Regions from separate parts of the Acetobacterium sp. K1/6 genome, predicted to be linked through region 1. Evidence: predicted binding sites of a transcription regulator. Region 1 holds the regulator's gene; the other holds the start of a gene.
The links. Region 1 encodes NrdR, which represses ribonucleotide reductase genes. Its sites were predicted from a motif close to CACNANATNTNGTG; they were not measured.

Region 1 (4,416 bases):
CAACCAATTGACGAATCAGTTTTGCCTTAAGATCTTCTGGGTCTTCCTGCTCATCTTCATTTTTAGGTAGCAATGCTCTGGCCTTAATTTCGAGCAGTCTGGCGGCCATCACAATAAATTCACTGGCGACATCCATATCCATATCCTGCCAGGTTCTAATCTGCATTAGATAGTGATTCGTAATCGTTGCAATGGGAATATCGTAAATATCGATCTTGTTTTTCTGGATTAAATTGATTAATAGGTCGAGCGGCCCTTCATAGCCATCCAGACTCACTGCATATGCCATAAGCTAAGACCAGATCAGATTGAAAATTGGCAGTAGTATTGCTGAAAACAGGCTCGATATCACATTAATTACGGGGGTGATAATCCTTCCCAACAAACCGGTAAAAGCCAAAATAAAGATCGCAATCATACCATAGCGCTGATATTTATAGTAGGTCATCAGTGCTTTAGGCGGTAAAAACAAGACCAGAATCTGAGATCCATCCAAAGGCGGAATCGGAATGATGTTAAAAACAGCAAACATAATGTTATAAAAGTAAACATATTGCAAGACCGTCATCAACACTTCATTGTTTAGCGGTACCACTGCCAAATAAGCTGCCATTCCAAAAAAAGCCAACAATAGATTCGTAAGAACCCCTGCCAATGCAACCACAATCATCCCTTTTTTACGTTCTTTAAAATTTCCAGGATTCACGGGCACTGGCTTTGCCCAGCCAAAGCGGAATAAAAGCATCGAAATAAACCCCAAGGGGTCGATGTGTTTAAAGGGATTCAGGGTTAACCGTCCGGCATTTTTGGGAGTAGGATCCCCCATTGAATCAGCGGCATAACCATGGGCCATTTCGTGAAAACTAATGGCAATCAGTATCCCCGGAAGGCTTAGTATTAAACTATAAAAATAGTCCGGTGTAAAATCAAACATTATCTTTTACCTCTTTTTCAGTGTTGTACACCTGATTTTACCAGACCGAAAGTTTGATTCGGTAACTGGCTTCAAACCAATTCATTTTTGTCGTTTTCGTTTATCTAATGCATCACGCTTTAACACATAATACAAAATAGATGATTTATTCTAATGCTCTGCATCAAATAAACCATCTATCCTCATTGAACATTATTTCTATTCTGCTATCGACCTTCTTGCGGCAATGGAAAAATAATAACCCAGCGCTGCGACGGTTTTGCCATCAATGAACTGTCCGTTAATAAACAGCGTTCGGGCTGTCCGCACTGGTATTTTAACAACTCGGATAAATTCATCCGGGTCCTCTTCCAAAGGGTCCCACATAAATTCTGTGGCGCTAAACAAAGCGATTTTTTCTGAGCAATAACCCGGGGTGGGGATAAAGTCGCCCAGCTTAAAAAGATTAACCGGTCGATAACCGATTTCTTCCCGGCATTCCCTGATCGCTGCAGCTTCAGGATCTTCCCCAAGTTCCAGCAGACCAGCCGGAATTTCAGTCAGTAGCTGCCGGCTGGCAATCCGGTATTGCTTCACAAAGATCATCTGTCCATCTTTAACAGCTAAAACGGCGACTGCCCCCTGATGTTCGACAATCTCCCGTTTGGAAAAACTGCCATTTGGTAGTTTTACCTCATCAACGCGCAGTTTGACAATCCGTCCATCATAGATGACTTCACTTTTCACGGTTTTTTCATACTGTTTCATGGGAACCCTCGGCCTGTTTTTCTGAAATTAATCGTTCCAACTCATCCATAAACGAAGCGACATCTTTAAACTGTCGATAGACGGAAGCAAAGCGCACATAAGCAACCTGATCCATGGTCTTTAGGGCTGCCATTACCTGCTCACCAATTAGCGAAGATGGTACCTCTTTCATTTCGCCTTGATATAAGCGTCGTTCCAGATCATCCACCACCGTTTTAATGGCATCAATGGAAACTGGTCGTTTTTCACAGGCCTTAATCATTCCATTGAATATTTTATTTTTATCAAATGCTGTTCGCTGGCCACCTTTTTTAACCACAATCAGGGGTATATTTTCAACCCGTTCGTAGGTCGTGAAACGTTTATTGCACTTATTACACTCCCTGCGTCTGCGGATCATTGTTCCTTCTTCGGAAGGCCGCGAATCAACAACCTTGCTGTCATCAAATGCACAATACGGACACTTCATCGGTATTATTCTTGAGTCAAGAAATCTGGAATTGAAAATTCACCAACTGAATCACTGGCACTTTTAACAACTTTTTTAATAACAGCTTTCTTTTCTTTTTCACCGCCGGACAAAAATCCTGTCGCAATAACGGTAATTTTGATTTCATCTCCTAAAGATTCATCAATGGTCGCACCAAAAATAACGTTGGCATCGGGATCTGACGCTTCTCTGGCAATGCTGGCAGCTTTATCGACTTCAAATAATGAAAGATCTTCGCCAGCCGTAATATTAAGTAATACCCCGGTTGCTCCGTCGATCTGGGTTTCCAGCAACGGACTAAGAATTGCCTGTTTGGCGGCTTCTTCGGCACGGTTATCTCCACTTGCTTGACCAACACCCATATGAGCCAGTCCGGTATCTTTCATAATCGTTTTAACATCGGCAAAGTCAAGGCTAATCAGTCCTGGCATGGCGATCAGATCTGAGATACTTTTCACACCCTGGAGCAACACATCATCAGCTAACCTGAAGGCGTCTTTCAGAGAGGTTGATTTATCAGCCATTCTTAGCAGTCGGTCATTGGGGATGGTTACCAGAGAGTCAACATTTTCCTGTAAAAACTCACTGGCAATCTGGGCATTACGCATCCGTACCCGTCCTTCAAAAGAGAACGGTTTGGTGACGACACCAATGGTTAAAATTCCCAGGTCTTTTGCGATTTTTGCAATAATCGGAGCCGCTCCGGAACCGGTTCCGCCACCCATACCAGCTGTTAAAAACAACAGATCGGTATCTTTAATCATGTCAGCAATGGCGTCTTTGCTTTCCTCTGCCGCTTTCTGACCAATCTCGGGATTCCCCCCGGAACCAAGTCCCTGGGTAATTTTTTCCCCGATTTGAAGTTTTTTTTCAGATAAAGCCAAGGCAAGAGCTTGTTTATCGGTATTAATAGCAATAAAATCCACACCCTTCATCCCGGCTTCAATCATTCGATTAATGGCATTGTTTCCACCACCACCGACACCGATAACACGAATTTTTGCAAAATTATCGTAATTCCCATCTAATTCAAACACTTTTATTCCTCCTCTTACTAAACAGCTTTCTCGTTAAAATTGATCGTTTGTATCTTTTTTCCTGAACATTGGATTCGTTTCAGTTGCTTTTTTCATCGTTAATAACACTTCTTCCCCCTATTTGTAAGTTAAAGAAATGTTCACCCCTTTATATTAACCTTTATTTACAAATTTTTCAACTATTGAATAATAAATTAAGTAAAATAACGCTCAATATTTTAGAATCAGACCAAATGTTTTATGAATCGCTCACTCATTCTTTATTTTTAGCGCGGTTTGATGACTGGCTTTGTTCCCACTGCCAGATTAATAATCATATTACTGGTATTTTTATCCAGATTATTTTGGATATAGGCCTTGTTGTCAATATAATTATTATAATCCCATAGAATAAAAACGGTGCCGTTTTTTGTCACAATTTCATAGGTGTTTACTTCTGTCATCCGTACCTCGGATATTTTTTCCAGGTTGCTATCTTTTTTTAAATCTCTAAGAATATTCATAATCGTGTCAAAACGCCAATAGGGTTCAACCACTACTTCTTTACCAATTTCTGTTATGGTAACCTCATCACTTCCAAAAATCAGCGGTATATCTGTTTTTCTCAGGTATTCACCGTCTTCAATCAGCGTTTTGTCTTCCGACAGATAGTAGACCTTGTTATCATAATTCACCGCACAAATTGGTACTGACTCGACCATTCGGATGAGAATTTTGTTTGGCATAATCTTAGAAATTTCCAGTTCATCCAAATTCATCAAGGCATTGATATTATAATTTGCCTGATTGACATCGATCAAAAAAATACTCTCCCCAACGTTAATTCCTGAGGCCTCAACGACCGTCTGCGCATCAACAATTTCATTCCCAACCACTTCAATTTCGGCCACGTTAAATATACCCAAGTTAGCCGCCTGGTAAACACCGAAACCAATAGCCCCGATTATTCCCAGAATGATCAACATGGTTACTAAGCCTTTCATGATGCGTTTGCGCTTGTTTGCTTTTCGCTGTCGTCGACGCTGTTCCCTGAGCTCTTGCTTTGTCGGCTCGAGGTTTTGAAGTTTCCTTATCTTCTTTTCGCTGGAGTTTTTTTTCTTTGATCGTTTCATTCATTCTCCATTAATTTTTTTATTTGTGCATAAATCCGATCTCCGGCATTAATGATGCTTTGTTTTTTAGTGATCTGGCTCATCATTTGACATTTT
Region 2 (4,416 bases), on a different contig from region 1:
TAATCTTAATCGGATCATAATGCAATTCTTCATAGCTGTCAGTTCGGCTGCCAGCAACACGACTGTGGTTGCGAATGACCCGTTTCATATAGGGTTCGTTGATTTCATATTTTGGAAAAGCACCAATTTTCCCCGCCATCAGTCCCGAAACATAGTAGGAGGTCCCGGTCATGATACCTGTGATCGCGGCGATCAGATTACGACTTTCTGCTGAATCATAGGGAAATCCCATGGCTAAAAGCAAGGATGCTGCATTGGCGATGCCGAGACCAGTGGTTCGAAACAGATAACTTTTTCGAGCAACATCTTTGGTTGGGAATTGTCCGTGGTATATGGAACCTTCCAAAGCGCATTGGATTAATCCAACCAAGTGAATGTAGTGATCAAGTGAAAAGCTGTTATCTTCCTGATTATAAAATTTGAAGATGTTAATCGATGCTAAATTACAAGCCGTATCATCTAAAAAGGCGTACTCCGAACAAGGATTGGTAGCATTAATTCGGTTGTTTTTTTCGTTGATTTTACCATTTTCGCCCCCTGGGCATGTATGCCAAGCATTAAAAACATCATCAAATTGAATGCCTGGGTCAGCACATTCCCAGGTGGCTTGATTAAGATGATTCCATAATTCCTTAACGGGCACTTCTCGATCAACCTTATCATCAACTCGGCCTTTGAGTTTCATTTTATGATCTGGTTCATTTTTCAGGTTTAAAACAGCTTCCATAAATTCAGCGTTGAGACGGACTGAGTTATTGCTGTTTTGACCACTGACAGTCTGATAAGCTTCACCATCCATGGATATCTCGTAACCCATTTTTCCCAGTGCCCGGACCTTTTGCTCTTCTTTTACCTTCCAGTTAATAAAATTATCAATTTCCGGATGATCAATGTCAACGATAACCATTTTAGCCGCCCGCCTAGTTGTCCCCCCAGATTTAATGGCCCCGGCATTGCGATCCAGTCCCTGGAGAAAACTCATCATCCCCGATGACTGCCCGCCACTGGTAAGGCCTTCATTAGCAGCTCTGAGGCTGGAGAAGTTAGTCCCAACACCAGAACCACCTTTAAATAATTTGGTTTCACTGACATAGTGCTCCGAAATAGAGTGATCACCAAGAAGTCGGTCTTCAATTGATAGGATAAAACAGGCGCTAGCCTGAGTTCTTGTGTATCGATCTTCTGATTCAAGCACCTGTTCGGCTTTTTCGTCATAATAATACAAATCATCCTTGGAACCGGCAATTTGATAACTTCGCATCAGACCAGTGTTAAACCACTGAGGTGAGTTAGGGGCCCACATCTGCATCAGGAAGGCATATACCAGTTCATCGTAATAAATTTGCCATTCCTCATCCGTATCGATTAGTCCTTCTTCTTTAATGGCATCCGTCCAGAAACCGACTAGACGATCGGCAATTTCACGCATGCTGTGTTCATAACCGAATTGGTTGGGAACACCTTTTCTTCTAAAGTATTTTGTTGCGATAATATTACAAGCATTTTGAGAATAGTGTTCTGGAAATTCCAGATCTTTCATTTCATAAATGGTTTCACCAGTTTGATAGTTTTTTAACACAACGTCGACAGTTTGCCACTGAAACAGATCATAAACAGTTTTATTTGAATTTTCCAGTTCTTTCGTAAATACTCGTTTAAACAGCTGATTTATTTGATTCAATTTATTTCTTCCTCCTAAATTATATACATGATATTGGGTTGCAACTCTAATTATAAACATAGATGTAGTGTTTAACAATGTATTTTTATGTTTTTAAAGATTGATTTTAAACGCTCGCTTTAAGCAAGTAAAAAGGCCCATCTCAGAGCCTTTTAAAATAGTAGTTAAATAGAGTGCTAAAAAGCTAATTTTTCATTTTAACTTTTTGTCCAATTTTGCTTTCTCGTCCCTGGATGATCCGTCCAATATTTTTACGATGTTGAAAAATGCTAAACAGACATAATACAATCGCGAAAATAACTTCTGTAACAGTTCTTCCTAGAAGCAGGGTAAAAACCGGTAGCATGGTCATGCCCACCATCGAGGTAAGGGAAACCATTTTCCATATTGCCAAAATGATTAGTCCAATCATAATGGCAATCAGAGCTACTTCCCAATCATAGGTAAGAAAAACACCTAACGATGTTGCAGTACCTTTTCCGCCGCGAAATTGAAGAAAAGCTGGCCAGTTATGACCGGCGACAACGGCAATCCCACCCAAAATTAGAAAGATCTCGTTTAGGCTTAAGGCATATCGACCAACAACGATCACCAGGCAGCCTTTTAATGCGTCGAGAAGAAACACCGGAATAGCCACATTTTTACCCATCACCCGAAGCACATTTGTTGTTCCTGCATTGCCACTGCCGTAGTTACGTACATCTTCATTTTTTAAAAATTTTACCAGAATATAAGCGAAATTTAGATTCCCGATTAAATAAGCTGCAACAATAAAAACAATTCCAATTACTATCGACATTTTTCTACCCCTTTAACCTATTATATTTTTGTTGTTCTGAGTTGTTCAATTAGCAGCCCTAATTTCTCCAACACCGCATCATAATGCTCGCGATGATGTGGAAAGCTGCATTTACTACAGTTTTTAATCCCCTTATCGGTATAACTAAAATGACCACCACAGTTGTTACCCAAGGCGTACAGCGGGCAATAACAAAACAGACAATTAAAATCCTCTAAATCATCAACCTTATGGCAAGGAAAGTACTCACAGGAGGTATGCTGAAAAAACTTATAATTCGAATCGTCTTTTTTCATTCTATACAGCATCCATCCCTGCGTGCAGGGCTTTGATATTAAGATCTTTAAACTGTTCTTTCACATTTTGAGCAATGATCGTCTCCCAATCAATATCGGTTAAACCCATCGATTTTATAATGGAACCAAGCAAAATCACATTCATTACCTTTGAATTACCGAGTTCTTCTGCCATTTTTGTTGCCGACATCACTCGTAAACTAACCTTTTTTTCTATTTCATTTAAAATATTGTCAGGATAAGTGTTCGCTCCAATGATGACAGAAAGCGGAAAGATCTCGGTGTCATTGACAATCATTTTGCCGGTCGGTTTGAGGTACTCCAGCGATCTCAGACCTTCCATTTTTTCAAAGGCAACGACGATATCGGCACTGCCGATTTCAATTACCGGAGATTGGACATCATCGCCATAACGAACCAATGAAGAAACCGAGCCGCCGCGCTGACTCATACCATGGATTTCACTCATCTTTACATCAAAACCGGCTTCCATTAATCCTGTTGTTAAAAGCTTAGCGGCTAAAATTGTTCCTTGACCGCCGACTCCCACTAATACGATATTTTTTGTTTCCATCTCTATCTCACCTCTACTGTAATGGCTTGTTTGGGACAGATCTGTGCACAAACACCACAGCCTACACAGCTTTCTTTTAGAATACCCGATTTTTTATTGGCTCGATCAAAAGCCAATGCCGGACAACCGGACTTCAGGCATTTTTTGCAGCCGATGCATTTATCAACATCGACGGAACAAACTTTCTTAAAGGCCATTGGGAACTCTTCATTATCCTGGCCAGAGAATTTTTTCAGAACACAGGGCCAACGGGTAATAATAACAGCAGGACCATCAGTATTTAGTCCCCATTCAATGGCTTCTTCAACAATCTGAAGATTATTGGGATCGATAGAGATCAGGTTTTTTACGCCACAGGCTTTTACCATCGCTTCAATGTCAATCATCGGTGCTGCTTCGCCCATTAAATCATAACCAGTTCCGGGATTCTGTTGGTGACCAGTCATACCGGTAATACGGTTATCGAGAATAATGGTTAGAGTATTACTTTTATTATAGGTGACATCCATCAAACTGGTTATTCCCGAATGGAAAAAGGTTGAATCACCAAGAATTGATACCACTTTTTTTGAATGATCGCCTTTGATGTCAAAGGCTTTTTGAACACCGTGACCAGCACTGATGCTGGCACCCATACAAATCATCGCATCAGTAGCATTATAGGGGGCCATCAGTCCTAACGAGTAACAGCCAATATCGCTGAAGATCATTAGATCTTTTCGTCGGCCTAACTCATAAAAAACGCCGCGATGCGGACATCCGGCGCACAGTGCCGGGGGTCGTGGTAATACCAATTCTGGATTGGGCTCAATAATTTGAACAGTCTCGTCTAAAAGGGCTTTACGGACGCGATCAGGAGTCAGCTCACCCATGACGGGCAATTTTTCTTTACCGATGCAGTCAATTCCGGCTGCTTTGATTTCTTTTTCCATGATCGGATCGTTTTCTTCAAATATATAAAGGGTCTTTTTTCCTTTGGCGAAGGCCGCAATTTTTTCCATTGGTAGTGGATAACTAAAACCAATTTTTAAATATGAAACGGTATTCCCGAACACTTCTTTGGCAT

Region 2: U2P91_RS06250 (vitamin B12-dependent ribonucleotide reductase) is a predicted target of NrdR. The motif match lies at 1,706-1,719, and genes of this name have one in related genera.

What each region holds. Positions count from the first base shown of each region.
Region 1 covers NZ_JAXQGA010000024.1:18,811-23,226, reverse strand. Annotated here, with positions in the region: gene U2P91_RS15800 (segregation and condensation protein A) at 1-289, opposite strand, end outside; gene U2P91_RS15795 (site-2 protease family protein) at 293-934, opposite strand; gene U2P91_RS15790 (NUDIX hydrolase) at 1,133-1,681, opposite strand; gene nrdR (transcriptional regulator NrdR) at 1,668-2,150, opposite strand; gene ftsZ (cell division protein FtsZ) at 2,156-3,208, opposite strand; gene U2P91_RS15775 (cell division protein FtsQ/DivIB) at 3,475-4,320, opposite strand; gene murG (undecaprenyldiphospho-muramoylpentapeptide beta-N-acetylglucosaminyltransferase) at 4,317-4,416, opposite strand, start outside.
Region 2 covers NZ_JAXQGA010000005.1:152,865-157,280, forward strand. Annotated here, with positions in the region: gene U2P91_RS06250 (vitamin B12-dependent ribonucleotide reductase) at 1-1,681, opposite strand, end outside; gene plsY (glycerol-3-phosphate 1-O-acyltransferase PlsY) at 1,866-2,480, opposite strand; gene U2P91_RS06260 (cysteine-rich small domain-containing protein) at 2,501-2,776, opposite strand; gene U2P91_RS06265 (indolepyruvate oxidoreductase subunit beta) at 2,778-3,350, opposite strand; gene iorA (indolepyruvate ferredoxin oxidoreductase subunit alpha) at 3,353-4,416, opposite strand, start outside.